Regions from separate parts of the Ectothiorhodospira sp. 9100 genome, predicted to be linked through region 3. Evidence: predicted binding sites of a transcription regulator. Region 3 holds the regulator's gene; each other region holds the start of a gene.
What was found. The regulator sigma-54, encoded in region 3, starts transcription at its own class of promoters, with help from an activator protein. The targets are predictions, from matches to a motif close to TGGCANGNTNCNTGCTT.
Positions count from the first base shown of each region.

Region 1: cowN (N(2)-fixation sustaining protein CowN) is a predicted target of sigma-54. The motif match lies at 3,551-3,567, and genes of this name have one in related genera.
Region 2: rsxA (electron transport complex subunit RsxA) is a predicted target of sigma-54. The motif match lies at 3,372-3,388, and genes of this name have one in related genera.

Region 1 covers NZ_JAJNAN010000015.1:3,882-9,411, forward strand. Annotated here, with positions in the region: partial or broken gene hsdR (EcoAI/FtnUII family type I restriction enzme subunit R) at 1-153, shown strand, start outside; gene LPW29_RS06575 (OmpP1/FadL family transporter) at 185-1,645, opposite strand; gene LPW29_RS06580 (EAL and HDOD domain-containing protein) at 1,848-3,092, opposite strand; gene cowN (N(2)-fixation sustaining protein CowN) at 3,212-3,514, opposite strand; gene LPW29_RS06590 (valine--tRNA ligase) at 3,784-5,530, opposite strand, start outside.
Region 2 covers NZ_JAJNAN010000004.1:108,805-114,334, reverse strand. Annotated here, with positions in the region: gene LPW29_RS02710 (RnfABCDGE type electron transport complex subunit D) at 1-656, opposite strand, end outside; gene rsxC (electron transport complex subunit RsxC) at 660-2,195, opposite strand; gene LPW29_RS02700 (RnfABCDGE type electron transport complex subunit B) at 2,206-2,733, opposite strand; gene rsxA (electron transport complex subunit RsxA) at 2,759-3,340, opposite strand; gene nifL (nitrogen fixation negative regulator NifL) at 3,719-5,287, shown strand; gene nifA (nif-specific transcriptional activator NifA) at 5,307-5,530, shown strand, end outside.
Region 3 covers NZ_JAJNAN010000005.1:72,271-77,800, forward strand. Annotated here, with positions in the region: gene kdsC (3-deoxy-manno-octulosonate-8-phosphatase KdsC) at 1-346, shown strand, start outside; gene lptC (LPS export ABC transporter periplasmic protein LptC) at 343-915, shown strand; gene lptA (lipopolysaccharide transport periplasmic protein LptA) at 902-1,414, shown strand; gene lptB (LPS export ABC transporter ATP-binding protein) at 1,411-2,136, shown strand; gene LPW29_RS03135 (RNA polymerase factor sigma-54) at 2,303-3,802, shown strand; gene hpf (ribosome hibernation-promoting factor, HPF/YfiA family) at 3,854-4,177, shown strand; gene LPW29_RS03145 (PTS sugar transporter subunit IIA) at 4,185-4,652, shown strand; gene hprK (HPr(Ser) kinase/phosphatase) at 4,657-5,530, shown strand, end outside.

The DNA.
Region 1 (5,530 bases), on a different contig from region 3:
TATGTGGCCCAGGGCGTCAGCGAGCTGGACACGGCCAAGCTGCCGCAGTTGATCGAGTTGAAGTACCACAGCGTCGGCGATGCCGTGCAGGAGTTGGGACCCGTGGGCAATATTCGGGAAGTCTTTGTGGATTTTCAGCAGTATTTGTATTGAGGCCGCCCCCCGCTGGAACTGCTCAAGCCCCTCAGAACCGATACCCATAGTTCACCCGATACACCGTCTGGCTGTGGGAGATCCGCGTGCCTCCAAAGGCTGGGCCAGTCTGGGTGACGGTGACCTTGGGGGCGTAGGTGAGGGAGGCGTGCAGGGCGCTTTGGGGTGAGAACCGGTAGCTGAAGCCGCCGGTCAGGTGGTGCTGCACGATGGCGGGGAACAGCGGGTTGACGGTCTCGTCGGGGATGGGATTGCTGGCGTAGTTGGTGCCGCCGCGCACAGTCCAGCGCTCGTTCACCCGGTAGGCGGCGCCCAGGGCGATCACGGTCTGATCCTTCCAGCGCTGGGTCAGGGAGGTGTCCAGTTGCGCCCCGGCGAAGTCGCCGTTCTCGGGGGTGTTGTCGGCGGTGAAGGTCATGTCCAGGCTCTTCATCACGTCCGACCAGAGTACATGGCGGATATCCCCTGCCAACAGCAGGCGGTCGGTGGCCTGGAAGGCGACGCCCAGGTGATAGCTTTCCGGCCACTGGAAGTCATTGACCTGGATGCGGCCCGAGACGGTCTGGGTCTGGAAGTCCGTGCTGTCTTGGGGGAGCACCCCGAGGCTCAGTCTGGCGCTGCTGCTGGACAGGTCGTCCAGCCGGGTGCGGGTGTGGTAGCTGGCGCCCAGGGTGACGCGATCGGTGGCCTTGACCACGATGCCCAGCTTGCCTGCCAGTCCCGTTCCATTAGCCTCACCCCGAAAGCGGTTATCTCGATTGAAATCGAACCGGGCGTAGCTCACATCCTGGATGTTCCCTGCCTGGACTGCTGGCTGAAAGCGTTCCGTGATCATGCTGCCGCTGGCCGAGCCCAGGTTGGGTGTGCCGCCTGGTTGCGCCAACATGCCGAAGGTCTGGCCATCGAAATCCATCTGCAGGTCCAGCGCCGCCCAGACATAATCCAGCTGGGCCGCCACTGCCACACGGTCGCTCACCCGGAAGGCCAGGGGGAACATGACGCGGCCCATGCTCAGCTCCGATTTGATGGGCTCGCCCGATAGGGGCACCATCTCCCCCATCATGGATGTTCCGCCGGAGAACAGGGATGACCCGGTGCGGTAGTCGGTGCCCATGCCGCCCTGGGCCATCACGGCGGCGCCGAAGCTGAAGCGATCCTGGGTGCGGATGTAGGATACGGACGGCATGTGAAAGGTGCGGGCGCGGCTCTTGTCCTTGCCCGCCTGGGGGTGCTCGGCGGTCACTCGCGGGGCCAGCAGGGCGTAGCCCAAGCCTACGGTGTTCACCTCGCCACGGCGCATGCCCAGGGTGGCCGGGTTGTTCATCACGGCGGAGTTACCTGTCTCGTGGGCCAGGCCAGCCCCGCCCATGCCGCCGGCAATGGCCCCGTAGGCGTCCATGTTCATGGCGTTGGTGGCCTGGGCGGTAGCGGATGCGCCCACGGCGCCAGAGACGAACAGGGCGATCGTTGCACCCTTGAATGGCATGGTCATGTCGGACTCCCTTGGTGGTGTGCCCCAGGGGCCGATCAAAGGCCTTGACGGGGCTTTTTATCGTATTGGTGGAGTCAAACTATCAGACTGAGGAAGTCTGTATCCCAAAAGATATCGATACCCGCATGATCGGGATGGATGACCGACGGCGAAATACCACGCAGCCCTCCCTGCGTGGTGGGCCACTCCAGAACGTGAGGTATCACGAGTGGCTGGGGGAGGTGTCCATCAGTGCCAGGGTTTGGAAGGCGGCGTCGGAGCTGGCGGCGAAGGCTTCGACGGTGTCGTTTGGATCAAGCTCTGCGCATACCGCATGAGGCAATTGGTTGTTTTCGAGGGCGACGGCATCCTTCAGGAGTTGGCCATAAAGGCCGCTCTGTTCGGTGATGGCCTTCTTGATCTCGTCGGCCAGGGGGAGTTCATCCATGAAATCCGGAAAGGGTAGACCAATCATCGCATCCAGGATCGACAGTAAACCCACGGTATAGGCGGTTTCCGGCGTCCCCTGACCGATGAGTCGGCACAGGCGCTCACACAGATTGGCGCGAAGCAGGCCCAGGTTGATGATTTCGCTGGGGCGGCTATCCAGTCCGGACATCGCGAACAGGGTTGCCCAGGCCCTGATGCGTTGCAGGCCCATCAAGACCACTGCATGTTGTATTGACTGCACGCGGGTGCGCAGCCCGACGGCGCTGGAGTTCACATAGCGCAGCACCTTGTAGCTGAGTGCCGGGTCGCGAGAGACCAGGCTGACCACTTCGTTGATGGGGACGTTGGGGTCATTCAAACGGGCAATGAGTTGCATGACCATGGAGGCGTTTTCCTCCACTCGGCGGGACTGAATCATGACCGGTCGGGCGAAAAAGTAGCCCTGAAAGTAGTCGAAGCCCATTTCCTTGAGTTGTTCGAACTGCTCCCGGGTTTCCACTTTCTCGGCCAGCAGGCGGGCGCCGCCAGCGCGCAGGCCGGGTAATTCCCTGGCCAATACGGGGAGGGTGTCGGAATTGATCTCTACCTTGATGTAATGCACTTTCGACAGCAGGGGTTTGAGCGGCGGCTGGAAGGCGTAATCATCCAGCGCCAGTTTGAAACCCTGTTCGCGCATGTTGGCCACGCCAGCCAGCAGGGCGTCATCCACCTCCACATCTTCCAGGATCTCCAGCACCACCCGCTCGCGGTCGAAGGGGACCGGTGGCATGTTCACGAAAAAATGCCGTGTGAGGTTGATGAAGGCCTTGTGTGGGCCTGCCACGCGATCCAGGCCCATCTCCATGAAGGCATTCAGCAGCGTCATGGATGAGGCGTGATCCACGTCAGTGATGCGACAGTCCCCCTGAGCATCCCTGTAGAGGAGTTCGTAAGCGAACACGTTGAGATCGCGATCGAATATGGCCTGACGCCCCACCTGGATGGTACGGGCCTTTTCATGGGTGCTGAGGGGTGACATCGCTTCCTGAGAACCAGGTCCTTGAAGGCGTGGGCGGGGAAGGAGACCAGTCAGTCTAGCACCGAAACGGTAGCGTTAGTATCTGTTGTGCGGGCCTGAGTTTTGCTGAAAAGTCGGTTTCAGCAGCAGGCTTCCTCCACCCAGGTGAGTAGGGCCTGGGCGTCGTCGTCGCCACACTCCTCGAAGAGTTCGCGGATCTGGTTGATGTTGGCGTGGATCAGGAACAGGTCGTCGGGCTTGGGGCCCGATTTGGGATTGCGCTTGCCCAGGAAGTAGTCCCAGAAGGGGGACTTTTGTTCGGGGTCGGCAGTGAACTCCTCGATCAGGCTCATGACCAGGCGGGCGTTGCCGTCGCAGTCCAGGTCCTTGAAGCTGATGTAGCGGGCGTTGGCGGCGTCGGGGTGAAGGTTGGGGTGGGTCACGAAGGGGCTCCTTGATTGGGTGTTGTGCTGAATGTCTAGCAAGGAGCGGGCCAGGAGGGTTTGGTTTTCAAGTGCTTGTTTTTTTGTAAAATCAGGCGATGCGGTGGAGGGCGAGACTCGGCATTGTAGGGAAAGTGACAAGAGGGGTGCTCGGGCCCTCACCCCAACCCCTCTCCCGCCAGAGGGAGGAGTCAAAACTCCCTTCTCCCCTCAGGGGAGAAGGGTTGGGGATGAGGGGGAAGCGGTGGGCACGATGCCTCCGACAAGCCTCACAACCGCCGGATCTTCTCCAGCTGCCCTTCCAGTTCCCGCAGGCTGGCGCCCATCTCGGCCACCCGGGTGCGTTCCTTCTCCACCACATCGGCGGGGGCGCGGTCCACGAAGCTTGGGTTTTCCAGTCGGCCCCGGCATTGGGTGAGGTTCTTCTGCACCTTGGCCACTTCCTTTTCCAGCCGGGCGATCTCCGCCTCCTTGTCGATCAGGCCGGCCAGGGGGATGAGCAGGTGCATCTCGCCCACCAGGGCCATGGCGGACTCCGGGGGCTCCTCGCCGTGCAGCCATTGCACGGACTCGGGCTTGCCCAGGAATTCGATGAAGGCGCGGCTGGACTGGAAGCGGGTTTGATCCTCCGGTTGCCAGTTGTGCAGCAGCACGGGCAGGGGCTTGCCGGGGCTGATGTCCATCTCGGCGCGGATGCGGCGCATGCCCAGGATGAAGTTCTTCACCCACTCGATTTCCTTGTCCGCCTGGGCGTCCCGGGCGGCCTCGTCCACCTGGGGATAGGGCTGGTGCATGATGGTGGCACCCTCGCGACCGGCCAGCGGGGCCACCTGGCGCCAGATGGCCTCGGTGATGAAGGGCATGATGGGGTGCATCAGTCGCAGCAGGGTCTCCAGCACCCGCACCAGGGTCTGGCGGGTGCCGCGGCGGGCGGCCTCGCTGCTGTCCTCGCCGGTGAGTACCGGCTTGCACAGCTCCAGATACCAGTCGCAGTAGTCATGCCAGGTGAATTCGTACAGGGCGCGGGCGGCCAGGTCGAAACGGTATTCCGCCAGGTGGCGGTGGACCTCGGTAATGGTGACCTGGAGTCGGGAGGTGATCCAGCGGTCGGCCAGGGAGAGTTCCACCTCACCGCCGTTCACGCCGGTGTCCTGCCCCTCGGTGTTCATGAGCACGTAGCGGGCCGCGTTCCACAGCTTGTTGCAGAAGTTGCGGTAGCCCTCGATGCGGCCCAGGTCGAACTTGATGTCACGGCCGCTGGAGGCCAGGGCCGCCAGGGTGAAGCGCAGGGCATCGGTGCCAAAGGCGGGGATGCCATCGGGGAATTGCTTCTTTGTGGCCTTGGCGATGCGCTTTTCCATCTGCGGCTGCATCAGACCCTGGGTGCGCTTGGCCAGCAGGTCATCCAGGGTGATGCCGTCGATGAGGTCGATGGGGTCGAGCACATTGCCCTTGGACTTGGACATTTTCTGGCCTTCGGCATCCCGGATCAGGCCGGTGACATACACCTCCTTGAAGGGGACATCGTCCATGAACTTGAGGCCCATCATGATCATGCGGGCCACCCAGAAGAAGATGATGTCAAAACCGGTCACCAGCACCGAGGTGGGGTAGAAGGTCTTGAGCTCCGGGGTCTTTTCGGGCCAGCCCAGGGTGGAGAAGGGCCACAGGGCGGAGCTGAACCAGGTGTCCAGCACGTCGGGATCGCGGGTGAGGTTCACGTCCGAGCCCAGGCTGTACTTGCCGCGGGCCTCTTCCTCGCTGCGGGCCACGTAGATGTTGCCGGCGTCGTCGTACCAGGCGGGGATGCGATGGCCCCACCAGATCTGCCGGGAGATGCACCAGTCCTCGATGTTGCGCATCCACTCGAAGTAGGTCTTGTTCCAGTTCTCCGGCACGAACCGGATGCGGCCCTCTTCCACCGCCCGGATGGCCGGCTCGGCCAGCGGGCCCGCCTTCACGTACCACTGGTCGGTGAGGAAGGGTTCGATGACGGCGCCGCTGCGATCGCCCCGG
Region 2 (5,530 bases), on a different contig from region 3:
GAACCCTCGCCCATGCTGGCGGGGATGAAGCCCAGCGCCTGCTGCATGGGGTCGTACACCCCCGGCAGGGTCTCGGACAGGCCCAGATCACGACTGAAGCCGGTCTGGGTCTCGCCCAGCACGGTGGCCCCGGTCATGGCATCGGGGATCGCTGCAAGACCAAAGGTGATGGCCAGCCCTTCGATGAAGCCCGGCGAACCCTCGGCAAACATCGGCTGGGGCGTCACCCAGGTGGTCATCTCCAGGGGAAAGGACACCAGCAGGGCCACCCGGGCCAGCATGGCCGGGTTGAACAGGTTCTGCCCCAGGCCACCGAACACGTGCTTGCCCACGATAATCGCAAATCCGGCCCCCAGTACCGCGATCCACCAAGGCGCCCAGGGGGGCAGGGTCAGGGCCAGCAGCAGCCCGGAGAGCAGGGCCGAGCCGTCCATGAGAAAGGGTGTGACCGGGCGTTGGGCAATGCGCAGGCTCATCACCTCGAAGGCGATGGCCGCCAGCACGGTGATCAGCAAAAGGTTCAGCGCCGGCCAGCCGAACAGATACACGCCAAAGGCCGTGGCGGGCAGCAGGGCCAGAATGACCCAGCCCATCTGGCTGGTCACGCCGCCGGGGGCGTGGGTGTGGGGTCCGCTGACGGGGGTCGTGGTGGTCATGGGTCAGGCCTCCGCCTTGTCCTTGTCGGTGGTCTTGGCGGGCGCGGGCGTCTCCTTGGCCTCGGCCTGCTGGGCGCGTTTCTTCTTGGCCGCCTCCCGCTCCGCCTTCTTGCGGGCCGCCGCCTCGGCCTTGGCCTTGGCTTCGGCCTCCTGGCGGGCGCGTCGTTGCTGGGCCAGTTCCTTCAGTTCCTCCTGGCGACGCTGCTGCTCGCGCCGATCCCCCAGTACGCCCTTGGCATGCTGGAAGTACTGCACCAGGGGGATATGGGAGGGGCACACGTAGGAGCAGGAACCGCAGGCCACACAGTCCATCAAGCCATGGGCCGCGGCGCCGTCCATGTCCTCGCTACGGATGCGCGAGGCTATCTCCAGGGGCATCAGGCCGCAGGGACAGGCGGCCACGCAGCGCCCGCAGCGGATGCAGGGCATGGGGTCATCGATATTGATCTCGGCGGCGGTGAGGGCGATCACACCGTTGGTGCCCTTCACCACCGGCACCTGGGCGTGGGGCATGATCTGGCCCATCATGGGGCCGCCCATGAGCAGCCGCGCTGGCGTCTCCCGGGTGCCGCCGCAATAGGCCAGCAGTTCTTCCACCCGGGTGCCCAGAGGCACCTGCAGGTTTGCGGGTCGTTGCACTGCGCCGCCACCCACGGTGACGATGCGGCTCACCAGGGGCCGGCGCATGCGCACGGCCCGGTGCACCGCGTAGGCCGTGCCCACGTTGTGCACGATCACGCCGATGTCGGCCCCCAGCTTGCCCGCCGGGATCTCGCGGCCGGTCACCGCCTTGATCATGTGTTTTTCCGAGCCCATGGGGTAGCGGGTGGGCACGGACATGGCTTCCAGATGATCCATTTCGTAGAGGTGTTCCTGGAGGGCGGCCAGGGCCTCGGGCTTGTTGTCCTCCACCACGATCAGGGTGTGCCGGGCGCCCAGGGCATGGCGCATGATGCGCACACCGTCGATGACTTCCTGGGTGCGTTCGCGCATCAGGCGGTCGTCGCAGGTGAGGTAGGGTTCGCACTCCGAGCCGTTGATCACCAGGGTGTCGATGGTGTGGCGACTGCCCAGGTTGAGCTTGATGGCGGCAGGAAAGGTGGCACCACCCATGCCCACCACACCCGCCTCCGCGACTCGCTGGGCGATCACTTCCGGCTCCAGATTGAGGGCGTGCTCGGGCTCGGGTTCGTCTGTCCAGCGGTCCTCGCCGTCGACTTCGATGACGATGGTCTGCACCGCCAGACCGCTGGGGTGTGGGGCCGGATGCGGCTCCACGGCCACCACCGTGCCCGAGGTGGGGGCATGCACCGCCGCCGAAACAGGTCCGCTGCCGGCGGCGATCATCTCACCCTTGAGCACCTTTTGGCCCGCCTGCACCCGGGGCTGGGCGGCGGCCCCGATGTGCTGCTGCACCGGCACATACAGGCGCTCGGGCAAGGGCAGGGTCTGAATGGGCAGGTGACTGGTGGCCTGCTTGCGGTCTTCCGGGTGCACGCCACCCTGGAATGCCCGGCGCTTGAAGAGGAATGAGAGCATGGCGGTCACCTCAGCGGGCTTCGGGTTTGGACCAGCGCCAGGTGCGCAGGGTGGGGGGGTCGGGCACCAGCACCAGACCGTTGGTGGGGCACACCTCCACGCACTTGCCACAGCCGTTGCAGGCCTCGGTGAACACCGTGTGGATCTGCCGGTTGGCGCCCATGATGGCGTCGGTGGCGCACACCTTGTAACAGCGGGTGCAGCCGTTGCACTGATCCTCTTTGATCCGGGCAAAGACCGGCGCCTCCTCCTCCATGCCCGACAGATCCACGCTCACCGAGAGCTTGTCCGCCAGTTGCTGGGCCAGGGCCTTGCCGCCTGGTGGGCAGAGGGTCACGGGGGCCTCATGGGCGGCCAGGGCCTGGGCCGCGCTGGGGCAGCCGGGCAGGCCGCACTGGCCGCAGTTGGTGCCCGGCAGCATGGCCTCGATCTCGTCCACCAGGGGGTCTTTCTCCACCTTCAGGTACTTGGCGGCCATACCCAGGGCATAACCCAGGAGCAGACCCATGGCGGTCAGGACAACGATGGCTGCGTACATGGTTTGATCTCCTGTTCGGGGCGCGTCAGGCGAAGTCCAGACCGGCGAAACCCATGAAGCCCAGGGACAACAGTCCGGCCACGATGAAGGCAATGGGAGCGCCCGCGAAGGCCGCCGGCACGTTGTTCACGGCCAGGCGCTCGCGCAGGCCGGCGAAGATGACCATCACCAGAGTGAACCCCAGGGCGGCACCGAACCCGAAGGTCACGCTTTGCAGAAAGCCATGACCTTCCTGGACGTTGAGCAGGGCCACGCCCAGCACGGCGCAGTTGGTGGTGATCAGCGGCAGAAAGATCCCCAGCACCCGGTGCAGGGAGGCACTGGTCTTGCGAATGACCAGCTCCGTGAACTGCACCACGGCGGCAATCACCAGGATGAAGGAGAGGATGCGCAGGAAGCCCAGGTCCAGAGGTGCGAGCACGAAGTACTCCAGCAGCCAGCCGGCCACCGAGGCCAGGGTGAGTACGAAGGTGGTGGCCAGGCCCATGCTCAGGGCCGTGTCCAGCTTGTTGGACACCCCCATGAAGGGGCACAGCCCCAGGAACTGCACCAGCACCACGTTGTTCACCAGGGCTGTGCCCAACAGTAGCAACAGAAACTCCGTCACGGTGTTCACCTCGCTTGGATTGAGGGAGTTTCTGCATCTTGCGTGCCAAGGGGTGATGCACCCTTTAGACGCACCATTCATGGGGATTTGCCGTGGGTTTGCACCGACATGGTGCGATTCGGGCTGTGAGGATCGCGACAGCCAGGGCGACCGGTCCGCAGGGATGTGAGGTAACCGACAATCCCTCCATCACCCGCCCGTAGGGGCCGTTCGCGAACGGCCCGCGCGGTGCGTCCGGTGTGGGTGGCCTGTCGGGTGGGTGTCCACCACCCGCCGGTAGGGGCCGTTCGCGAACGGCCCGCGCGGTGTCTCCGGTGTGGGTGGCCTGGCTCTTGCATTAACGATAGGCAAACCGCGGCATCACCAAGAGACCTCGTCATGACCCGACCCCATCATCCCTTCCAATCGGCCAACGATCACACCATTCGCGTCGGCGAGGGCGCGTTGCCGGCCCGGCTGTTCTTCGAGGCGGTGGAACAATCCTCCATGGCCATCTCCATCACTGATGCCAAGGCGAACATCCTCTATGCCAACCCCGCCTTCACCCGCGTGACCGGGTACGAGGCATCGGAGGTCATGGGCGAGAACGAATCCCTCCTCTCGGATCGCCGCACGCCCAGCCTGGTCTACGAGACCCTCTGGGGACGCCTGCGCCAACTCAAGCCCTGGACCGGGGTGCTGGTGAATCGCCGCAAGGATGGCAGCCGCTACCTGGCCGAACTGAGCATTGCCCCGGTCCTGGATGCCCAGGAGCACCTTACCCATTACCTGGGCATGCACCGGGATGTGACGGAGATGCATCAACTGGAAGAACAGGTGCGCAATCAAAAGGCCCTGATCGAGTCCGTGGTGGATGCCGAGCCGGTGGTGATTGCCCTGCTGGACGAGGTGGGCAAGGTGGTGCTGGACAACCAGGAGTACAAGAAGCTGGAGGGGGACATGCGCGGCCAGGAGCCCGCCGAGGCCTTCCTCTCTGCCCTCTCCGAAAGCATGGGAGAGGACTTTGAGAAGGCCCGCATCAGCGGCCAGGGTTTTGTGGATCACGAGGTGCAGTTCGATCCGGGCGCGGGTCACGCACCCCGCTGGTTCTCCTGCTCCGGCACCTGGATCCGTGAGCGCGACAGCAGCGCCGATGCCTTCTTCGAGCCCCGCAAGGTGGAATACCTCATGCTGGTGGCCAAGGAGGTCACCGAGCTCAAGCGCCAGCAGGAGGAGATGCGCATGAACGCCCTGCGGGCCCTGACCGCCGAGAGCGAGCTGGTGGAGAGCATGCGCGAGACCCTGACCGGCGCCATCTACCAGATGCAGGGGCCGGTGAACATGATCGCCGCCGCCACCCAGTTGCTGGAACGTCGCCAGGGGGAGGGCGCGACCGATCCCCTGCTGACCGTCTTGCAGGACGCCCTGGCCTCGGGTCGCCAGGCCTTGCAGACCCTGGAGAACTGCATCCCGGATGAACGGGACGAGGCCATCGCCCCGGTCAACCTCAACGGCCTGCTGCGTGAAGTCCTTGGCCTGTCCACCCGGCGCCTGCTGACCTCCGGCGTGGTGGTGGACTGGGACCCGGCGCCGGTGCTGCCCAATGTGCTGGGCCGGGAAGGTCGGCTGCGGGGGATGTTCAAGCAGCTGGTGGACAACGCACTGGATGCCCTGGATGACAGCGGCAGTGGCCAACGTGAGATCCGCATCGCCACCCGGGCTCTGGAGGATGGGGTCCAGGTGGTCATCCAGGACTCGGGGCCGGGCATCCCCGAGTCCATGCGGTTGCGGGTGTTCGAACCCTTCTTCAGCACCAAGGGCCGCAGTGGCGGCGGGGCAGGGATGGGCCTGCCCATGGTGCAGGAGGTGGTGAACCAGCACGCTGGTCTGGTGGAAGTGGACCCCTCCTGGCAGCAAGGCTGCCGCATCCGCCTGGAGTTCCCCAATGCCTCACAGCGCAAACTCTGAATTGGACTCAGGAAGACCCATGGTGATTTCTCCCTCGGCAGTTGGTACGACGGGGCGCTTGCGCGCCCATGTGATCGAAATGCATCTGGACACGCTGTATCAGGTGAGTCAGGTGCTCAGTTGTTCCTCCGGATTGCAGGAGATTCTCTCCGGCGTGCTCCATGTGCTGCATGAATCTTCGGACATGCGCTGCGGCATGGTCTCGCTGCTGGATCCGGGCAGCGGCGAACTCATGGTGGGCGC
Region 3 (5,530 bases):
CACCGGACGACGGTCCCAGGTGGTGGAACACCGCTGCCGCGACCTGGGCATCCAGCATATCGTCCAGGGCCGCCGAGACAAACTGGACGCGCTGGGCGGATTACTCGAGGCGGCCGGGGTGGGCATTGAGCACACCGCCTACATGGGTGACGATGTGGTGGATCTGCCCGTGATGCGTCGCGCCGTGCTGGCAATCGCCGTGGCCGACGCGCATCCCCTGGTACGGGAGCATGCCCACTACATCACTCGGGCAGGTGGCGGTCGCGGGGCCGCACGCGAGGCCTGCGAATTCATACTGGAGGCCCAGAACAACCTTCAGGCCGCCCTGGCGCCGTACCTGGAATGACTCGACGTTTCTCGGGACTATTGCTGATTCTGGTGCTCGCCCTGGTGGTCGCCCTGGGTTTCTGGCTCTCCGAGAGCGCCCAGGAACAACGCGTGGTGCCGACTGCCCAGGTGGACCCTGAAGCCAATCAGTTCTTTGCCGAGGATTTCGTGGTCTGGAGCATGGATGCCTCCGGCCAGCTCAAATACCGACTCTCCGGCACCCGCCTGGAACAACGCCAGGGAGATCAATCCAGCCACGTGGAATCCCCGGTACTGATCATGGAACATCCCCCCGCTCCCGACTGGACCCTGCGTTCCGAACGTGGCTGGGTCTCATCCGGCGGCGATGAAGTGCAACTGCTGGGTCACGTGCAACTGGACCGCCCGGGGGCACCGGACCACCCTCCCATGACCATCACCAGCCGGGATGTGACCGTATGGACCCTGCCCCGCCAGGCGCACACCAATGCCCGGGCCCGCATGATGACCACCCACCGCGAGGCAGAGGGCGTGGGCATGACTTTGGACCTGACCCGGGATACCCTGGAACTTGAGAGCCAGGTGAGAGGCACCTATGTTCCGCACTGACATCTCCAAGAGGCTGCTGCTGACCCTCTTGCTGGCCTGGATGCCCGCCGCACACGGACAGCACAACCCTGACCTGCCCATCCGCATCGAGGCGGATCGCGCCAACCTGGATGACCAACGGGGGGTGAGCGTATACCAGGGCAACGTCACCATCACCCAGGGCGACACCGTCATTACGGGTGACGAAGTGACCGTGCATGCCCCTGATCGACAACTGGAGCGCATGGTCTCCGAGGGACGCCTGGCCACCCTGACCACGCGGGACGAGTCGAACCGGGAGGTTCGCGCCGAGGCACGACGCATGGAATTCTTCCCGGATGGGCCGCGTGTGGCACTCACCGGCGAGGCCCGGGTATGGCAGGGGGATGACGAATTCCGCGGCAGCCGTATCGTCTACAACCTGGAAGCCGCCACGCTGGAGGCCAGCACCGGTGACACGGGCCGCGTGGAGGCCATCTTCGCGCCCCGCGACCGCTCGGAGGACGGCGACACCCCATGAGCCGGCTGGAGACCGACAAACTGGTCAAGCGTTACCGGGCAATCAAGCCCGTGGACGGTGCCTCCATCGAGATCAACAGCGGTGAGGTGGTGGGCCTGCTGGGCCCCAATGGGGCCGGCAAGACCACCTGCTTCTACATGATCGTGGGCCTGGTGCCCTGCGACGAAGGGCAGATCCGCCTGGATGGCCGGGACATCACCCAGTTACCCATGCACGCTCGGGCCCGCATGGGCGTGGGCTATCTGCCCCAGGAACCTTCGGTGTTCCGCAAGCTTTCCGTGGCCGACAACATCATGGCCGTACTGGAGGTGCGCCGCGACCTCGACAAGGTCCAGCGCCAGGAAAAAATGGAATCCCTGCTTGAGGAGTTTCAGATCCAGCACATCCGTGACAATGCCGGCGTCAGTCTCTCCGGCGGTGAGCGGCGGCGCGTGGAGATCGCCCGGGCCCTGGCCACTGAACCGGCCTTCATCCTCCTGGACGAGCCTTTCGCTGGCGTCGACCCCATCTCCGTGATCGAGATCCAGCGGATCATCACCCATCTCACGTCACGGAACATCGGCGTGCTGATCACCGACCATAACGTGCGCGAGACCCTGGGCATCTGCAACCGGGCCTATATTCTCAGCGGCGGGCATATCATCAGCCAGGGTGCGCCGGAGGATGTATTGGCCGACCCGCAGGTGCGCCGCGTTTACCTGGGGGAGAACTTCCGCCTGTGAAACCCCATGCACTCACCGCAGGCAGGGTTTTCCGGGCACGGGTCCAATTTTTGCCGGCACACCGTATAATCTCCCGTGACAGCAATATTAACGTCGGGGGCCTGCCCCCGCCTCCATCATCAGGCATCACAGACTCGGGCTCCGGCCCGATGGCGCGCATCGTGCTATGTTGAAACCTTCCGTCCAGCTCCGGCTGGGTCAAAACCTGACCATGACCCCCCAGTTGCAGCAGGCCATCCGCCTGCTGCAACTGTCGACCCTGGAGTTGCAGGCACAGATCCAGGAAACCCTGGAAACCAACCCCATGCTCGAGGCCATGGAAGGTACGGAGGCGGATCAGGACACCGCCTCCGAGGAAACGCGCGAGCAGGACCCGGCCGACACCCGCGAGACTTCAGAGGCGGCCGAGGCCGCCGCCGAGACAGAAGGCAACGCCGAAGGCAGTCAGGAGCAGATCCCCGATGAACTGCCGGTGGACAGCAACTGGGACGACATCTACGATGTGCCCCCTTCAAGCGCCGGGCAGTCGGATCACGACGGGCGCGACGTGTTCGAAAACCAGACCGGGCCCTCGGAAAGCCTGCATGAACATCTCATGTGGCAGGTGCATCTGTCGTCCATGAGTGAGCGTGACCGGGCCATCGCCTTGACCATCATTGACTCCATCAACGAAGACGGCTACCTGGCCGAACCCATCGAGCAGATCCATGCCACCCTGGCCGAAGACCGGGAAATGGATCTGGAACTGGATGAGGTGGAGGCCGTACTGAACATGGTTCAGCACCTGGACCCGGTGGGCGTGGGCGCGCGGGATCTGGCCGAGTGCCTGAGCCTGCAACTGGCACAGTTTCCGGATGAGACGCCCTGGCTGGCCCAGGCCCGAATCCTGGCCCGTGAACACCTGGATGCCCTGGGTGCCCGCGATTATAAGGGCGTGCAGCGGCGCCTGGGGCTGGATGATGGCGAACTGCAGCAAGTGATCGCCCTGATTCAGACACTGAACCCGCGCCCGGGCGGGCTCATCAGCAGCAGTTCGCCCGAATACATCATCCCCGATGTCTTCGTACGCAAGCGAGAGGGCCGCTGGCAGGTGGAGCTCAACCCGGAAATTGCGCCGCGGTTGCGGGTGAACCCCCTCTATGCCAGCTTTGTGCGCCGCGCCGATTCCAGTCAGGACAACACCTACATGCGCAACAGCCTCCAGGAGGCCCGCTGGTTCATCAAGAGCCTGCAAAGCCGCAACGAGACCCTGCTGCGGGTGGGCACCGCCATCGTCGAGCACCAGCGCGCCTTTCTGGAATATGGCGACGAGGCCATGAAACCCCTGGTGCTACGCGATATCGCCGAACAACTGGAGATGCATGAGTCCACCATCTCCCGGGTGACCACCCAGAAATTCATGCATACCCCCCGGGGCATCTACGAATTCAAGTATTTCTTTTCCAGCCATGTGGGCACGGCAGACGGCGGCGAGTGTTCAGCCACCGCGATCCGCGCCATGATCCGCAAGCTGGTTGCCGAAGAGCCTCAGGGCAAGCCCATGAGTGACAGCAAGATTGCCCAGGTCCTGGTGGATCGTGGCATTCATGTGGCACGACGCACCGTGGCCAAGTACCGTGAGGCCATGGCCATTCCGCCATCCAACGAACGCAAGCGGCTCGTCTGACATCAACCGCGAAGCCGTCTTGATCATCACCCATCCCTAAGGAGTCATCTTATGCAGATCAACCTCACCGGTCATCACGTCGACCTGACCGACGCCCTGCGCAACTACGTTAACGAGAAGTTCGAGCGCCTGGAGCGGCATTTTGACAACGTCATCGACGTGCACGTCATCCTGACCGTGGAGAAGCTGCAGCAAAAGGCCGAAGCCAACCTGTTGCTCAGCGGTAACAGCATCCATGCCGAGGCCACCCACACGGACATGTACGCCGCCATTGACGCCCTGGTGGACAAACTGGATCGCCAGGTGGTGAAGCATAAGGAAAAGCTCAAGGACCACCACCGGGCGGAAGGCTCCCACCGCAACCATATCGAGTGAATGATTCATGAACATCGGTGATCTTCTCGCCCCCGAGCGGGTGCACTGCCAGACGGACGTGAGCAGTAAGAAACGTGCGCTGGAGATGCTGGGCGAGATGCTCTCCAATCATCTGCCCAAACTCACCCAGGGCGAAATCTTTGACAGCCTGCTGGCACGGGAGCGCCTGGGCAGCACAGGATTGGGGCATGGCGTGGCCATCCCCCATGGTCGTCTGGCCGGCGCCAGCGAGGCCTGTGCCGCCCTGCTCAAGCTGGAGAAGGGCGTGGACTACGACGCCCCCGACAGCGAACCGGTGGACATCCTCTTCGCGCTGGTGGTGCCGGCGGACTGTACCGACGAGCACCTGCAGATCCTCGCGCTGCTGGCGCGGATGTTCTCCGACCCGGAGACCCTGGCCCGGTTGCGCAGCGCCTCCGGCACAGCGGATCTGCTGACCCTGGTGCGTGACTGGGACACCGAAGACACCGGATGAGCCCATGACTGACTCGCTCACCGTCAGCAACATCATGGAAGTCATGGAGGAGCGCCTGGGCCTCACCTGGGTTGCCGGCACCCTGGGGAGCGAACGGAGCATTTCGCACCGATCCACGCCCCAGGGCAGCCCGTCGCTGGTGGGTCACCTGAACATCATCCATCCCAACCAGATCCAGGTTCTGGGAAATGATGAGATGCGTTACCTGTGGTCGCTGCGCAAAAACTCCCAGCGGGACATCCTGGAGCAATTGTGCAGCGGCGCATCCTCCATGCTGATCGTGACCGACAGCCTGGAACCCCTCCCCGAGTTACGCACCCTGTCGGAGCGTCAGTCAGTACCCCTGCTGCGCACCGCCCTGCCCAGCCATGAATTGATCAACATCCTGCGTTACTTTTTCAGCAACAAGCTGGCGGAGACCACCACCCTGCACGGGGTGTTCATGGAGGTGCTGGGGATCGGGGTGCTGCTCACCGGGGAAAGTGCCGTGGGCAAGAGCGAACTGGCCCTGGAGCTCATCAGCCGGGGCCACCGCCTGGTAGCGGACGATGCGCCCGAATTCGCTCGCATCGCCCCGGACATTCTGCGTGGCACCTGCCCGCCGGTGCTGGAAAACTTTCTGGAGGTAAGGGGGCTGGGGGTACTCAACGTACGCGCCATGTATGGCGACAGCGCCATCAAGAACAGCAAGTACCTGCGCCTGATCATCGATCTCAAGGACCAGACCAAGGTGCAGGCAGGTGACATCGACCGCCTGCATGGCGTGCGTTACACCCGGGTGGTGCTGGGGCTGGAGATTCCGGTGATCACCCTGCCCGTGGCGCCGGGGCGCAACCTGGCCGTCATGGTAGAAGCCGCCATTCGCAATCACCTGCTGC